2 regions of the Guggenheimella bovis genome follow, and region 1 is predicted to be linked to the other one. Evidence: riboswitches for the same ligand, from Rfam matches in the RefSeq annotation. Region 1 holds a riboswitch; the other holds the start of a gene.
What was found. A riboswitch is a leader RNA that binds a small molecule or an ion and turns the genes downstream of it on or off. The one in region 1 is predicted to bind FMN.
Positions count from the first base shown of each region.

Region 1 (8,784 bases):
AAAAGAAGATCAAGAACGTGAGGAAATCATCCGTAAGACCTTTGAAGGACTCCATTCGGAAAATATCAGTTTCCGAGGCGTCCTCTTTATCGGTTGTATGCGAACAAAAGATGGCCTAAAAGTCCTCGAATACAACGTTCGCTTCGGTGACCCTGAGACCCAAGCAGTCCTTGAAAATATTGACGATGAGACCTTCCTTGATCTCGTCGTTCGAACGGCTAAAAATGAGCATTATCCCGATGAACCACTTCCACAAAAGAAGCACACGGTCTGTGTCGTGATCGCATCAGAGGGCTATCCTGTAAAGAATTCCCCGGATGAACCGATTACGATCGATCCCTTAGAAGACGTGAAGCTCTTCTACGCTGGAGTCAAAGATGAGGGAGGACTCAAAAGCCACGGTGGACGCATTTTCTCACTCGTTGCATCTGCATCGAGCTTAGAAGAAGCACGAGCTAAGTGCTATAGAGAAATTGATAAAATACATTTTAAAGGAGCCCGATATCGACGTGATATTGGACGCTAAGAAAGGAGAGACATTTGATTCGCTTAAAAGACAATGTAGAAAAAGAACGTGTGACAAATCCTGAGGCCAGTGACGCCTTTATGAAGGTTCTCGTCGGACCAAAGGAAGGCTGGAAAGGCTATGTTATGCGCGAATTCGAACTCAAGGCGAACGGATATACTCCCCGTCATGCGCACAATTGGCCACACATTAATTACATCGTTTCTGGTGAGGGAACGCTTGAAATTGACGGTGCATTGAATGTCGTAAAGGCAGGAGACTCTGTCTATATTCCGAATAACGCCATGCATCAATTTAAAAACAACTCTAACCGCGTGTTCCGTTTCCTTTGCATCGTTCCAGAAGACGGCCATCAATGAAGCTCTTTTTCGTACGACACGGCGAAACAGATTACAACCGACAAGGGATTATTCAAGGCGCTAGAGATATCCCTTTAAATGATGCTGGAAGAGCTCAAGCTAAGGTTCTTCGAGAGAAGATCGTGGAACTTTCTCTCGAAGCGATCTTTTCTTCGCCCCTAAAGCGTGCGAAAGAAACAGCAGAAATTCTAAATGAAAACTTAAGCCTACCCGTGCACTTCGATGACCGATTAGTCGAACGCCACTTCGGCGAACTCGAGGGTAAAAGTTATGAGTCCCTCGACTGGTCTAAGGATGAAGACAATTGGGACTTCTTAAAAGACGCTTACGAAAGCTTCGGAGTTGAGTCCATTGAATCGATGGATAAACGCATCGATTCTTTTATCGAAGACCTTAAAAAAACGCCCTTTGAGCGCGTTCTCATCCTCTCACACGGGAGCTTAGGAAAACTCTTTATGAAAAAAATTCAAAAGAAGAGTGGAGAAAATAAAGAACAAGTCATTCAGAATTGTGCTATAGTTGAATTAGAATTATAGGGGACAACCATGAATGCAGCTTTCTATTTGACACCTAAAAAGGACGTCATCTTCGAGCATGCTGACGCAACCGTCAGGCAGCTCTTTGAAAAAATGAATCATCACCGTTATGCGGCACTACCTATATTGGATGAAAAGGGACATTACGTGAGAGCCATCACAGAAGGCGACCTCTTAAGAAAGGTCAATAGCCTCCCCGATGGCAAATTTCGCGACCTCGAGTTCATTACTGTTCGTGATATTCCTTCGAGAAAGGACTATAAGCCCCTCTCGATCAATACCGATCTTTCTGAACTCTTAGAGGTAGCAGTTCATCAAAATTTCGTTCCTATCACAGATGACCAAGGCATCTTTATAGGAATCGTCAAACGAAGTGATCTCTTTAAAGCCTTAAAAGAAGCACTCGTATAGTTCTCTTTCAGTAGAGAACTTTTTTTGTAAGCTTATTTGGAGGATTGATGCTCAGTGAAAGCTTGATTAAAAAGTACATTCGATATTTTCTCTTAGCCCTTGTCATCATTGTGATCGTCTTGGGCTTTCTTTGGGTGAATTTTTTATATTCTCGCTTTAGCGTAGAGATGACCGAATTTAAAAAACAATCGGGACAAGCATTCGTTCAAACCTCCGATGAAAAGGCAAGAGCACTCCTTTCGATCGCAGATAAGTACTACGATGAGCAGAAAAAGTCCATCGAAGAAGCCCTTTCGCTTCGAGGAACGCTTCTAAGAACACTCCTCTATGAAGCAGGATACGGTGCAAAAAAGCCTGATAGCGAGATTAAAAAGCTACTCGATTTAAACCTTCAGACCTCAACCAAAGAAGCGGGCATCACACAATACGTCTATTCAAGAGACGGACAATTTGAACTGGGAGAAAAGCTCGAAGGCTTTAAACCGGGTGAAACCAAACGCAAACCTTACTTAGACGGAAAGTATCTCATTTACTACGATCAGTTCCATCTCTACGGCTATGAGATGATAAGCTATGTAGACCTTGAAAAAGCGCTGACTGAAAGACTCGTGAAGAGCCTTAACTTCTACCTCTTAGACCCGAATATTGTAATCTTCGATCGAGAGGGAAAGAACTTAAACGAAAAGTCCACTGTCACCAATGATGACGAGAAGAGTAAAGAGTCCTACTACTTTACGAAGTACGCTTCCACAAAGAGCGGCTTTCGCTTCGGTTACTACATTCCTAAGAGTGAACTCCAATCGGCCGTCTCTGTACGTCAAGAGATCTTTAAGGGCTTTCTAAAGAATCACCTGTTTGAAATCCTGTTCTTTTTATTCCTCTTTAGCGGTGCTTTAATGTACCTTATTAAGAGAACTTTGAAGGAACTTGACAAGGGAACGGATACCATGGAAAGTGCTTTAATGAATGCTTATGATTCGAGAAAGCACATTAGTGCGGATCCTGAATTTACCGATTTCCCACTTAAAAAACTCATGGATTACATGATCACAGACGCCGACAGAAAAGACTCTCTTTTAAAGCAAGAGCAAGCTGATTATGAAATCCTACTTAAAGAGCAGCGCATCGAAAACTTAAAGCTCCAGCGTAAGCTTGCCGTAGCAGAAGGTGTGAAGCTTCAAGATGTCGAGTTCATCGATGAAGAAAACTACCGTGAAGTGCGCCTTCATGAGCTCTTCCGTGGACTTAAGAGTCGCTATGCGCCAAAGTCTGATCTAAAGCTCATCGGTAAGGACTTAAGTATTCGTACGAATATTCGAGAGCTTTCAAGTCTCATTCAAAATCTCTTTAACCTGAGTAAGCAAAATGAGAGCACCTATCAAATTGAAATCCTCTCATCCGATGAAAAGGCCATCTTCTATATCACAGCGACAGGCATAGACCCTGCTGACAGTGAGCTCTTTGAAGAGATCAAAGGAAGTGCGAAAAGACTAGGAGGAGTCCTGCTTCGAAATGGATTCACCCACGAAATTTTGAATATTGTCTTGAGTATCCCTGCCCAAAAGAGTACAATGATGAAGTAAAAGATTCTTCAGGGCAGGGTGCAATTCCCTACCGGCGGTAAAGCCCGCGAGCGTTAAGCTGATTTGGTGAGATTCCAAAGCCGACAGTATAGTCTGGATGAGAGAAGAACGTGTTTTTTTGCCTTGAAGATGTTTTATAACATCTTTTTTTTATTTGGAGGAATCATGAAAGTAACAACCAAGACACTCGTTAAGATTGCAGTACTCGCAGCCGTTGCGACGGTACTATCATACCTAGAGACACCACTCGCAATCTTTCCTAACTTTATGAAGATCGACATCTCTACACTTCCTGCCGTGATCGCAGGCTTTGCCTTAGGTCCCATGAGTGGCTTCATGGTAGAAGTCATTAAAAACCTCTTTCACCTCATTGGAAGTCAAACGGGTGGCGTAGGAGAGCTTGCAAACATCTTAATCGGTGGAAGCTTTGTTCTCATTTCTTCGATCATCTATAAGAATCATAAGACTAGAAAATCTGCTTTAACGGGACTTTTTTTCGCAACTTTGGGTATGATTTTTATGGGCGTATTGTCCAACAAATTCTTATTATTACCTTACTATGCGAATGTAATGAAGTTCCCGATAGAAGCGATCGTCGGTATGGCAAATGCTATTAATCCTAAGGTGACAAGTCTTACGACCTATCTCCTTTGGGTCGTAGCTCCCTTTAACCTCATTAAAGGTGCTATCTTAAGCTTGTTGACGTTCCTCGTCTACAAACGAATTTCTCCCATTCTGCATCGATAGGAAGAAAGGAGTGTCATGCCAACAGCGGTTATGACAGGAAATGAAGCGATCGCACGCGGCTTCTATGAAGCGGGAGGTGAGATTGCTGCAAGTTATCCAGGGTCTCCTACGGTAGAGTTACTTGAAGCTATCGAGCGTTACCCTGAGATTTACAGTGAATTTAGCACGAATGAAAAAGTTGCACTCGAGGTTGCGATCGGAGCCAGTATGGGAGGCGTACGAACGATCGTTTCCATGAAACACGTGGGTGTAAATATCGCAATGGATCCATTAATGACCTTCACCCAAACGGTCATCAGTGGTGGCTTCGTTCTACTTAGTGGCGATGATCCGGGCATGAGCTCTTCACAAAATGAGCAGGATAACCGTATTCTCGGAAAGTTTGCCAACATGCCGATCCTCGACCCTTCTAACTCTCAAGAAGCGAAGGACTTTACAAAGCTTGCCTTTACCTTAAGTGAAACGTATTCAAGACCCGTTATGATTCGTACGACGAGTCGATTGAATCACTCGAGAAGTGTCGTGAGTTTAGAAGACCGCGTAGAGGTTCCTTATAAGGCCTTTGATGGCGTTCAGGAAAAGTATTGCATGCTTCCTCCTTATACCATTACGGCTCAGTATCGTATGAAAGATAAGATGAAGGAGCTTCAGGATAAGGCCAAGGATTTAGGAATTAACCACTTTGAAGATAAGGGTGGAGATGTACTCATCATCACGAGTGGACTCATGTATGAGCACGTCAGAGAAGTTACAGAAGACATCTCAGTCTTTAAGTTAGGCCTCGTCTATCCGATCGACATTGAAACGATTCGAGAAGTAAGTAAGAAGTTTAAGAAGGTCATCGTCGTCGAAGAGATGATGCCCTTTATCGAAAATGAACTGAAGCTTGAAGGCATTCCTTGTGAAGGAAAGAAGTACTTTAACTTCACTGGTGAACTCGACATTCCAGAAGTACGTAAAGGTCTCGTTGAAGCAGGCGTCTTAGAATCAAGCGTAGAGCCTGTAGCACCCCATGAGACGACACTACGTGGACCGCTCTTCTGTTCAGGATGCCCACACCGTCCCATCTTTGACATCCTAAAGAAGCTAAAAGCCACTGTCATCGGAGATATCGGCTGCTACTCGATGGGTCTTATGTATCCGATGGAAGTCTTACGTACGAACATCAGCATGGGTGCGTCGGTTGGAATGATTAAAGGTATGCGTCTTGCCATGGATCGCCATGGTGATAGCGACCTTCCACTCGTTGCAGTGATCGGTGACGGAACGTTCTTCCACAGTGGTCTACCGGGATTCTTAAACTTAAAATATAAGCTCACAGGGGAAGAGAACATCACCTATATCATTCTCGATAACTCTACAACTGCTATGACTGGTGGTCAGCCTACAGCTGAAAGCTTCCAGATGGATGGAAAGGGACAGAATATCCCGATCGAAGAGATCTTAAGAAGCTTTGGTTATACCGACATTGAAAGCTTTGACCAATTTAAATACAAGAGTGCACAGAAGAAGATTCAAGATGCCATGGGAAGAAAGGGCGTATCGATTCTCATCGCCACACGTCCATGTGCCCTTCGCTATAAGGTGAAAGAACCTGTCTTCTCCGTAGACACCGATAAGTGCATCGGCTGTAGAACGTGTGTACGCACAAACTGCCCACCGCTTCGCATGAGAGAAGTTGATGGTAAGTTAAAGAGCTCCATTGATCCGAACCAATGTGTCGGCTGTTCCATCTGTGCTCAAGTGTGCCCCGTAGAAGCCATCGGCCGTGAAGGCTGGTCGAAGAAAGGAGTGGAAAATGACAACTAATCTGCTCTTTTGTGGCGTAGGTGGTCAAGGACTCGTGCTTGCAACGAGAATTGTAAGTGAAGCCGCACTCATTCAAGGCTATGATGTAAAGACAAACGACGTTATCGGACTATCACAGCGTGGTGGAAAGATCTGGGGAAGCGTTCGCTTCGGAGAAAAGATCCATTCACCGAACATCGAAGCAGGAAATGCAGACGTCCTCGTAGCTTTCGAAAAGCTCGAAGCCAAGCGCCTTTCGCACTTTCTAAAAAATGATGGCGTTGCGATCGTAAACGACTACGAAATGGCTCCATCACTCGTACAACAAGAGAAAGTTCCTTACGATGAAGACATCGATGAGATTCTTTCTAAGTACAAAGAAGTGAAGAAGCTCGATGCGACAGCCATCGCTAAAAGGCTCGGTCATCCAGGCGTCGCAAACGTCTTCATGTTAGGCGTCTTATCGAACTACATTCCCTTAAAGGAAGAAGCGTTCATCGAAGCGATCGAGAAAAACGTACCGAAAAAATTTACAGAACTAAACGTCGAAGCCTTTAAGAAAGGCAGAAACGGCGACTACTAGGAAAGCTTCTCAAGCTTTCCTTTTTTCTAGTCTTCAATGGTATAATGAGGGAAAGGAGTTATCATGGATTTATCTACGCTTAATGAACAGCAAAGGAAGGCAGTAGAGGCCGAAAAAGGGCCACTTCTGATCCTCGCTGGGGCAGGTAGTGGTAAGACGCGTGTGCTTACATACCGTATCGCCCATCTAATTGAAGATCTAGGCATTTTCCCTAGTCGCATTCTAGCTCTCACCTTTACGAATAAGGCTGCGAGAGAAATGCGTGAACGTTTAGAAAAACTCGTAACGACAGGACCCTCCGGAACGTGGATGGGAACCTTTCACTCGATCGCCATTCGAATTCTAAGAGAACATCATGACCGCATCGGCTTTATTAAAGATTTTGTGGTCTACGATACGGCCGATCAGAATACACTCATGAAGCAGGTTCTTCAGGAGATGAATGTTAACCTCGAAAAGAACCCTGCAAAGACAGTCCGTGCTATTATCGGACAAGCGAAGAGTCAGATGCTTCACTTCAGTGAAGCACATGAATTCTTAGACGACATCTATCTAGAAGCCTTTGAGCTTTATGAAAAGAAACTTCGCGCGTCAGAAGCCATGGACTTCGACAACATTCTCTTCTTCCTCGTGAAACTCTTTGAAGAGAATCCCGATGTTTTGAGCTACTACCAGGACAAGTTTCATGAGGTGTTAGTCGACGAGTATCAAGATACAAACCGCATTCAGTATCACATTGTACACTTACTCACAAGTGGAAAAGGAAATCTCGTCGTCGTCGGTGATGCCGACCAGTCGATCTACGGTTGGAGAGGGGCGGATATCAGAAATATCCTGGACTTTAAGAAGGACTTTCCTGGGGCTACGATCATAAAGCTCGAACAGAACTACCGCTCTACAAAGCCCATTCTAGAGGCCGCCAATGGCGTCATAGTAAACAACCCCGAAAGACTAAAAAAGACACTCTGGACCGATAAAGACGAAGGGGATAAGGTTGCGATCTATGAAGCGCAGACGGAAGAAGAAGAGGCTGAGTTTATCGCAAACGACATCTCGATGTTAATAGAGCGCGGCATTCCCACAGAGGACATGGCAATTCTCTATCGTACCCATGCTCAGTCGAGATCGATAGAAGATAAGCTCCGCTTTCGTCATGTCCCTTATCAGATTGTAGGCGGTACGAAGTTCTTCGACCGTAAGGAAATTAAAGACCTTCTCGCATACATGAGAGTTCTCGTAAACCCCAAAGATGACATCTCCTTCTTAAGGGCACTCGATCTACCGAAAAGAGGCCTAGGAGATAAATTTATAGACACCCTAAGAAAGATCTCTCTGGTAGAGGATATCAGTCTCTACGACAGTGCCCTCTTAGGGATAAAAAATGGAGACTTTACGACACGTCAGCATAACGCGATAAAAGCCTTTATCGATCTCTTTGAAGAGAAACGGGAGACGTTAGAAACGGCCGATGTCTATGACACGGTAAGAGAGCTCATTGAAGGCAGTGGTTATATCAAGATGCTCGAAGAAAGTAAGGCCCTTGAAGACAAGACACGTCTAGAAAACGTCGGAGAGCTCTTTAATGACGTTCTCATCTTTAGTCAAAGTGAAGGCTTGGGACTCGATGAATACCTCGCTAAAGTGAGCCTCATGAGTGAAGTCGATAGCTTCGAAGAAAAGAAGATGGTCACCATGATGACGCTTCACTCTTCAAAGGGTTTGGAATTCCCTTACGTATGGCTTGCAGGTCTAGACGATAACATCTTCCCATCGTTTTTAAGTAAGGAAGAGCCTAACGGCTTAGAAGAAGAGAGAAGACTCTGCTACGTAGGTATTACACGTGCGATGAAGAGGCTCGTTCTAACGAGAGCCGATAAGCGCTTCCGCTTTGGACAGCTTCAGCTTATGAGTCCAAGTATCTTCTTGGACGAAATTCCAAGTGAAGTGAAAGTCGACCTATCAGAGAAAAGAAGAAGCGGGTTTACCAATTCCTTGCCGTTTTTAAAGCGCGTTACGACTGATGCCGAGTATCATGCAGGGGAGCGCGTGAAGCATCCGAAGTTTGGCGAAGGCGTCGTTGTAAGCTTCGATCAAAGCGCCAAGGTCGTTCAGGTGGTCTTTGATAGCGGAGATATTAAAAAGATGCACATCGATTACGCACCGCTCACCGTATTATAGGAGTACCATGGATAAGAAAGAATACCTCGAAGCCGTCTCAAAACTAAGACGCTACGAGCATGAATATTACATC
Region 1 covers NZ_JBQWTF010000003.1:53,050-61,833, reverse strand. Annotated here, with positions in the region: gene purD (phosphoribosylamine--glycine ligase) at 1-526, shown strand, start outside; gene ACUB3H_RS07835 (cupin domain-containing protein) at 541-885, shown strand; gene ACUB3H_RS07830 (histidine phosphatase family protein) at 882-1,421, shown strand; gene ACUB3H_RS07825 (CBS domain-containing protein) at 1,431-1,832, shown strand; gene ACUB3H_RS07820 (hypothetical protein) at 1,880-3,415, shown strand; FMN riboswitch at 3,416-3,528, shown strand; gene ACUB3H_RS07815 (ECF transporter S component) at 3,581-4,162, shown strand; gene ACUB3H_RS07810 (thiamine pyrophosphate-dependent enzyme) at 4,178-5,971, shown strand; gene ACUB3H_RS07805 (indolepyruvate oxidoreductase subunit beta) at 5,961-6,533, shown strand; gene ACUB3H_RS07800 (ATP-dependent helicase) at 6,597-8,711, shown strand; gene ligA (NAD-dependent DNA ligase LigA) at 8,719-8,784, shown strand, end outside.

Region 2 (8,784 bases), on a different contig from region 1:
GTAAAGGGACGATCGGTCTTAATGCCTTCTTCGATCAGTTGATCTAAAAGCTCGTAGATCGGTTTTAAGGCTTTTAAACCAAAGCTTGTAACGAAGTGGTGGGCAGAGGAGGTGATTTCTGCCATCTCGGTTGCACCGAAAAGCTCTCCGTAGCGAACCATGGTTTCCATGAGTTTCTTACGTGTTTCTCCGTGCTTACCGTCTAGAATTTCTTGTTGAGCGGGTGTAAGGTTCATGAGAATCTCCTTTCTTCGCTCTCATTATACCATTAAGTAGTTAGGCGATGGAGCTCATTAGGTTTATCATCTCAAGTGCTCCTTGAGCTACATCAAAACCTTTATTTCCTGCCTTGGTACCGGCTCTTTCAATGGCTTGTTCGATGTTTTCTGTCGTAAGGACACCAAACATGACGGGAATTCCCGTTTCTAGAGAGATGGAGGCGATACCTTTTGAGACTTCGCTACAGACGTAGTCGTAGTGTGTCGTGCTTCCGCGGATGACAGCACCCAGGCAGATGACAGCATCATAGCGACCGGTGTTTGCAAGTTTCTTGGCGACGAGTGGAATTTCAAAAGCGCCTGGAACCCACGCGAGTTCGATGTCTTCATCTTTGACTTCGTGACGAGTGAGACAGTCAATGGCACCTGAAATGAGCTTTGATGTGATAAATTCGTTGAAGCGAGATGCGACGATTGCAACCTTTGCTCCATTAGCCGTTAAATTTCCTTCGAATGTTTTCATGATTTTTCCTTTCTAAAACTCTAAGATATGACCCATGCGGTCTTTTTTTGTGTGTAAGTAGAACTCGTCAAAAGGCGTTGGATTCATCTGAATAGAAACGCGTTCCTTGATTGTGAGGCCAAATTCTTCAAGCTGATACACTTTATCGGGGTTATTTGTAAGGAGTCGTAAGCTCTTTACACCGAGGTCTCTAAGAATTTGAGAACCGATGTAGTACTCTCTTTCGTCTCCCTTAAAGCCTAGGGCGAGGTTTGCGTCCAAGGTGTCGAAGCCTTTTTCTTGAAGTTCGTAGGCTTTCAGTTTGTTGATAAGACCGATGCCACGACCCTCTTGACGCATGTAGAGAAGAATCCCTCTTCCTTCTTTTTCAATTTGACTCATGGCACGTGCAAATTGATCACCGCAGTCACAGCGAAGAGATCCGAAAGTGTCTCCTGTTAAGCACTCGGAATGGACTCTACAGAGGACATCTTCACCGGAACCAATGTCGCCCTTAACAAGAGCAACGTGGTGCTCTCCATTTAAGAGGTTGATGTAGCCGTAAGCTTTAAAAGAACCGTACTTGGTGGGCATGTTAACTGATGCCACGCGTTCTACGAGTTGATCCTTGGCTTTGCGGTAATTTTTAAGTGCTTCAATGGTTACCATCTTGATGTTCCACTCTTTCGCAAAGCGCATCAATTCAGGAGTTCGCATCATGGTGCCATCTTCTCTCATAATCTCACAGCAAAGACCTACTTCCTTAAGTCCAGCTAAGCGGCAGAGGTCAACGGTCGCTTCTGTGTGTCCTTCACGTTCAAGGACCCCATTTCTCTTCGCAAGAAGTGGAAACATGTGACCAGGACGTCTAAAGTCTTCAGGCTTTACGTCAGGATCGACACAGGCGAGGGCTGTAACAGAGCGCTCTGCGGCACTGATACCTGTAGAGGTCGAGACGTGGTCAATGGATACTGTAAAAGCTGTTTCGTGGTTATCGGTGTTTTGTGAGACCATCTGCGGAATTTTAAGCTTTCTTACGTAGGCTTCGCTCATCGGCATGCAGATGAGTCCCTTTCCGTAAGTTGCCATGAAGTTTACGACCTCAGTCGTTGCAAACTCAGCGGCACAGATGAAGTCACCTTCGTTTTCACGGTCTTCGTCATCCGTCACCAAAATGATTTTTCCTTGTCTTAGATCTTCTAGTGCTTCTTCGATTGTATGAAACATCGTTCCTCCTAAAATCCATGTTGTAAAAGAAAGTCTCGAGTGATCGTGGGGGAGTCCTTCTTTATTAGCTTTTCTACGTACTTTCCAATGAGATCGTTTTCAAGGTTTACGAAATCCCCTTGTTTTTTTAAAGGGAGAATCGTTTCCTGAAGGGTGTGAGGTATGACAGAAACCTCGAACGAATGGTCGTTTACAGAAACGACTGTAAGAGAGATGCCATCGATTGCGATAGAGCCTTTTTCGATGATGTAATGAAGGATGCTCTTTGGAGCCATAATCGTATAGCGGATGGCATTCCCATCGGAGAGGATACTCTCAATCGTTCCTCTTCCATCGATGTGCCCTGAGACCATGTGTCCTCCTAAGCGATCTGTTAACTGGAGAGCTCGTTCGAGGTTCACCTTGCTTCCAACTTGAATGGATGAAAGAGACGTTTTACTGATGGTCTCTGGCATGACGTCAGCCGAAAAGGAAGTGGAGTCAAGTGTGGTCACCGTAAGGCATATGCCATTTACTGCGATGCTATCGCCTACTTTCGTTCCTTCTAATACGGTAGAGGCTTGAATCATAAGGGTAAAGCTTCTTTGCCCTCTAGCGATGCGCGAAATCGTTCCGATTTCTTCTATGATTCCTGTAAACATAAGACCTCGCTTTCTAGAAAGATGTCATTTCCTATGGCAGTCGTTTTCATGGTCTTAAGTCTTATCCCATCTCTGACCTCTTTGACTCCTAATTCACTGACAGAAGACTTTCCATCTGAGCCAAAGAGGAGGGGAGCGATGTAGGTGTAGACCTTCTGTGCGAGACCTTCTTTTAAAAAGGATGCGTGAAGGGATGCGCCGCCTTCTACGAGAATGCTGTCGATTTGTAGCGCTCCTAACTTTTCTAAAAGATCTTTTAGATCGACCTTTTCTTCCTTTTTCTTACAGCGAAGGATCTCGACACCGAGTGCTTCATAGGGATCAAATGGTCCTTCGAAACACGTTGCGATGATCGTTCGTACCTCTTTTGCGCTTTGGACGACCTCGCTATCAAGGGGTGTTCGAAGGGACGTGTCGCAGATGATTCGAATGGGGTTTCTTCCGCCGGAAATTCTACAGGTGAGAGAAGGGTTATCCTTTAGAACGGTCGTGATTCCTACCATGATGGCGCTGTAGCGGTTTCTAAGCGAGTGTGCGTGGAGTCTCGACTCATCAGATGTGATCCACTTGGATTTTCCCTCGCTCGTTGCGATTTTTCCGTCGAGTGATGTAGCCATCTTACATGCGACGAAGGGCATTTTTTTTGTTATGTAATGAAAGAAAATTTCGTTTAACTGGTCGCATTCCTCTTTAAGTACATCGGTCATTACTTCGATTCCCTGGCTTCTTAAGATTTCTATCCCTTTCCCTTGAACGAGTGGGTTAGGGTCGAGACTTCCTACGACAACCCTTGAAACCTTTTTTTCTAGGATGAGGTCCGTGCAGGGAGGTTGCTTTCCTTCGTGGCAACAAGGCTCAAGTGTTACGTACAGTGTTGCATCTTCTGTATCGATGGACTTTAAAGCTTCTCGTTCTGCATGCGGCATTCCATAGGCCTTATGATAGCCTTCACCTATAATGACTCCATCTCTTACAACGACACAGCCCACGAGAGGGTTGGGGCTCGTCCTTCCTAACCCTTTTTTAGCAAGTTCGAGAGCTCGTCTCATGTATTCTTCGTCATTCATGTTTCCTCCATCAAAAAAGCCCTGAACGAAAAGTTCAGGGCTCAAAAAATCCGATAAAAAAGCTCTGGAATGAATTCATCCCAGAGCATGCGTATCGCCATTTGTTTCTTCTTTCATCCAGACTGTACTGTCGGCTTCGGAGTTACACCGAATCATGCCTAAAAAAGGCTCGTGGGCTATACCACCGGTAGGGAATTTCACCCTGCCCTGAAGAACTATTAAGTTACAACGTGATTGTAGCACGTCTTTTTTTAAAAAGCAACTAAGCGACGTTTACAGGTTCTAAATCGACTTCACTGTCAGGACGTTTAAGGTTTTCAACGACCTTCTTACGATCAGCTGCCGATGTGAGACGTTTTCCGTCCATACCAGCAAGCGTCAAACCAAAGACAGCCATGACTGCGACCATAATAGGCATCATCCAGTTGAACATCGCATAGAATCCGTAGTCTTTCAGTCCTACGCCGAGTGTCGTAAAGATGAATACACCGCAGGTGTTCCAAGGAATGAGAGCACTCGTTACCGTACCAGCACCTTCAAGAGCATTGGAAAGCGTCTTTGGATGTAGGCCTGCTTTTCTATAGGTAGGAGCGTACATTCTTCCTGGAACTACGAGAGATATGTATTGCTCAGGCATCGTAGCGTTACTGAATACGCATGTGAGAAGTGTCATCGTTACAAGACCAGCACCACTTCGAACGATCTTAATGAGTTGGTTAACGATAACTTCGAGCTGATGCGTAAATTCCATGATACCGCCGAACATCATAGCGATCATAGTGAGGGAGATGGAGTACATCATGTTTTCGAGACCACCACTGGAAAGGAGCTTATCGATAGCTTCGATACCGGTGTTGGATTCAACTCCGCTCATAGCGGCTGATAGGTATTCACCAAAGCTAGCGTCTTGGAAAAGGAGACCAAAGACAACGCCAGAGAGGATACCTAGTGTGATACCAGGAATGGCTGGAATCTTCATTGCTACTGCAACGATTACGATGATTGGAGGTAAGATGAGGAAAGGACTCAAGGTATATGTTTGCTCTAGACCTTGGCTAATGACTTGAATTTGTGACAAGTCAGCGCTTGTACTGCCGTAATTCATACCGAGGATGCCGTAGAAAATGAGACAGATAGCATAAACGGCAACGGTCGGAAGAATCATGAATTTTACGTGAGTAAATACGTCAGTTCCTGCCATTGCTGGAGCGAGGTTTGTCGTATCTGATAGAGGAGACATCTTGTCGCCAAAGTAAGCGCCAGAAATGATAGCTCCAGCAGCAACACCAGCTGGGATTCCGATTCCGGCTGCAATACCCATGAGAGCAATACCCATGGTACCCATGGTGCCCCACGATGTTCCTGTTGCAAGAGAAGTAATGGAGCAGATGAGAAGTGCGGCGATTAAGAAGATCTTTGGGGAAAGAATCTTAAGACCGTAGTAAATCATCGATGGAACAACGCCCGAAACAATCCATACGCCGATGAGCATACCAATAATAGCTAAGATGATCATGGATTGAAGAGCTCTGTAGATACCATCTGCCATAGACTTTTCGATATCTTCCCACTTGTAGCCTAAGTATAGAGCCATGAGTGCAGCTAAGATAACGCCGATAAACATCGGAATGTGCGGGTCGACTTCGAACTTCAAAATTCCAACTGCCATGACGACGATCAGTAAAACGAACGTTAGAAGCGCATGCCAAAGTTTCGTTTCACGAGGAGTGTTCTTAGAAGTTTCGTGATCCATTACGACCTCCATAAATGTGTTTTTTTTAAAGATTCACTTAATAACTGCGAGTTATTAAGTTGAAGTAATCATAGCATATAATTATGAAATACAAAATACAAAATATTGTATTTGTCAAAATAGATACATTCCAGTCAAATATTTGTCAATAAGAGTCAGTTATGAACAAAATGATTGAAAAATAAAAAAAGAGCGTTAAAACGCTCTACTTCTTAGGTTCAGGTTTCGTCTCGAAGACTTTTAAAACGCCTTCTTCGTATTTAGTCACATCCTCTAAGACGCCGACAGCGAAGATTCGTCCGTCCTCTGCGTTGTAATTACAAGTCATTAAGGAGAGAATCGGCTTACCGCCGTACTCCTTACAGCGGTCGTCTTCTAGCATGTAGAAGGCATCTTGTGGATAGACATCGCGAGACACGATGATGTAGTGGTAGATGTTCTTTTTATCTGTAATATAGACGTGGGTTCCGAGTGGTACCGTTCGTATGCGGTGGAAGATCAGGTCCTTCTTTCTCATGTAGTGACCTGCAAGTGTATAGTTTCCTTCTCCCATTTTTTGATCGAGCTTCATGGTAGCGGCACCCGTCAATAGGTTCGCTTCCGTCACTCCCTTATTAATGGGGAGGTTTAAGTTAAGCTCCGGTACGTACATTTGGCCGATGACGTAATCCATGTTGAGCTTTGGAAGCGCTACCATGGTATTTACCACAGCCGTATTGTCGATCGACTTAAAATCTTGAACGACTTCTTTCTTGTTATTTTCTTCCATCACAGTAGCAGTGATCTTTTCGAGTTGCTCTGGACGCGTTGTATAAGTGAGTACGTTTTCTATGTTAAAATAGAGCACGAGTAAAATGATGCCAGCTGTGAGAAACAGGACACCGAGTACGGTTAAGATCTTTTTTTTCATGATTTCTCCTTAGTGTCATTATACCAAAAATGAGTAAAAAGGTGACAGCCCAATGCAAAAGCGTGAAATTTATGAGGCGGAAATCGTCGATAGTGTGTTTCCCTTAACAGGAATAGCCAAGGTCGAAGGAAACGACGTATACATTCAAGGGACCCTACCAGGTGACGTTGTTCGCTTTGAATACATTAAAAAGAAACGAGAGAGGTTTATCGGGGAACTCCGAGCCCTATTGAATGCTCCTCCTAGTCCATGTAAACACGTAACACACTGTGGTGGATGTAAAGCACTTCACGTTTCCTTAGAGGAACAGAGAAAACACAAGGAAAGAGAAGTCCTTAAGTTATTAAGAAACCAAGGTGTAGCGATCAAAAGATACCTTGGGATTTCAGGTATAGACCAAAAGCTCGAGTATAGAAATAAGATGGAGTATACCTTTGGCGATGAAGAGATCGATGGAGAGTTAAGACTAGGACTCCATAAGATGCACATGTCAAACTCGGTCTTTGATACGACAGGCTGTAGGCTCGTCGTCGATGACTTTAATAAAGTTGTAGAGTGCACTGTAGGATTCTTCCGTGAGGGTGGCTACAAGCGCTATCACATTATGAGACAGGTGGGCTTTTTAAGAAACCTCATTATTAGAAGGTCGCTAAAAGAGCAGAAGCTCCTCGTTGTACTCGTTACGACGAGTACCGATACCTTCGATGAAGAAGCGTTTGTTAAGGAGCTTCTCAGATTAAAATTAGAAAACGAGATCAAAGGAATCGTACGGATCATAAATGATAGTAAGGGAGAGACTGTTCAGTCTGATAAAGAAGTCGTACTCTATGGAGAAGGAAAGCTCGATGAAGAGCTTTTAGGTCATACGTTTCACATTAGACCTCTTACGTTTTTTCAGACGAATACTTTAGGAGCAAGTTATCTTTATAGTAGAGTACTGAGTCTCCTTGAGTCCCAGCACACAGAGACCATCTGGGATCTCTACTGTGGAACGGGAACCATCACTCAGCTCGTATCCTCAAAGGCCAAAGAAGCGATAGGCGTAGACATTAATGAATCGAGCATAGAAGCTGCGAAAAAGAGTGCCGAAGAAAATGGGGTCACAAATGTCCGCTTTCTAGCAGGAGATGTAAGAAAAGTCATCGATTCGATTGAAGGATCAGCAGATACCATCCTCTTAGATCCTCCTCGAAGTGGACTTCACCCGAATGTTAGAAAAGCGATCAGGGAAAGTAAAGCGAAAACCGTATTATACGTATCGTGTAATCCAAAGACTTTAGCGATAGATCTAAAGGATCTTTCCCATGCCTTTCAGATTGACCACTTAGAACTCATCGACATGTTTCCTAATACATCACATGTGGAGAGTGCGGTATTGATGTCAAGAAAAGAGAAATAGGAATGAAGATTGAACGAATTGATTCATATGAAGATAAGCGCTTTTCAGCTCGCGTTCTAAATCAACACGGGGCATATCTTGTAGATGGAAAGCCGTTTGAGATAGAAATTACTGAACCAGATACAGCGATAGTTCGAGGTGATGATACCAAGCTGTTCCCCAAATTAATTGAAACTTTTATTTTAAATGCCCCACACATTCGAAAATTCTATGATAAGAATGGAATGATCATTTTAAAAGCACCAGAGCCGACAATAATTTCACTTGAGTTGGATAACATTCAGCCTTCACAGTTCTACGTTGATCGTGCAAAGCTCGATGCGGTTAGAACTTTTATCAAAAAGCCTGAAGACATTTTCATTCAGGTGTTTCCGCACGATGGATACTACATTTGTTTAGACGGACATAGTAGATTATATTTGGCTTTCATCGAGGGGTACAAAACGGTGCAAGCGGTCATATCTGAAACGGACGAATACATCTGGACGTTTGTAAATGAAGCGAAGAGAAGAGGTATTTGTAATGTAGGGGATATGAAACTTGTTTCACATGAAGAATATTGCAAAGAATGGGATGAATACTGTGATGAAGTATTCAACAATAAGGACGGAGGAGCTACCAAAGGTTAATTATTAAGAAATGTGTGAGTTTTTGAAATAGATACAGATGAACCTGGCGTACATCTCATTCGGCGTTTCAGGGTTACTAATCAGAGCAACAAAGAAGGGAAAAATGAAAAAACAGCTAAGTTTCCTTTTTATTGTTTGTGCAAAAGGGCTTGTTAATGCAATTCCCAAAATAAGCTGCAGCTTTAGGTACTGACAACGCTGTGACTGCTAATTATATTTCCTGCGATGATGTCCCATGCATTATTCCAAAGTTTATTATACGGAAGAAGACATAGGGACTAGGAAGTTGTCAACTGAATGAAAACTACTCCTGAGCCCTTTTTTAAGGATTCTAATATACTTTTCAAAATGACCCTCTAGGGTCTTTTTCTTCACTATAACTTAAAAAAACTGGCTTACCCCTTCTAAGAAGGTAGCCAGTTTTTAGCATGATTCTAT
Region 2 covers NZ_JBQWTF010000002.1:58,619-67,402, forward strand. Annotated here, with positions in the region: gene ACUB3H_RS06715 (aconitase X) at 1-236, opposite strand, end outside; gene ribH (6,7-dimethyl-8-ribityllumazine synthase) at 277-741, opposite strand; gene ACUB3H_RS06725 (bifunctional 3,4-dihydroxy-2-butanone-4-phosphate synthase/GTP cyclohydrolase II) at 754-1,947, opposite strand; gene ACUB3H_RS06730 (riboflavin synthase) at 1,956-2,588, opposite strand; gene ribD (bifunctional diaminohydroxyphosphoribosylaminopyrimidine deaminase/5-amino-6-(5-phosphoribosylamino)uracil reductase RibD) at 2,570-3,655, opposite strand; FMN riboswitch at 3,757-3,874, opposite strand; gene nhaC (Na+/H+ antiporter NhaC) at 3,918-5,408, opposite strand; gene ACUB3H_RS06745 (class A sortase) at 5,614-6,318, opposite strand; gene rlmD (23S rRNA (uracil(1939)-C(5))-methyltransferase RlmD) at 6,371-7,717, shown strand; gene ACUB3H_RS06755 (hypothetical protein) at 7,720-8,346, shown strand.
Region 2: another riboswitch for FMN. It lies ahead of ribD (bifunctional diaminohydroxyphosphoribosylaminopyrimidine deaminase/5-amino-6-(5-phosphoribosylamino)uracil reductase RibD); the one in region 1 lies ahead of ACUB3H_RS07815 (ECF transporter S component).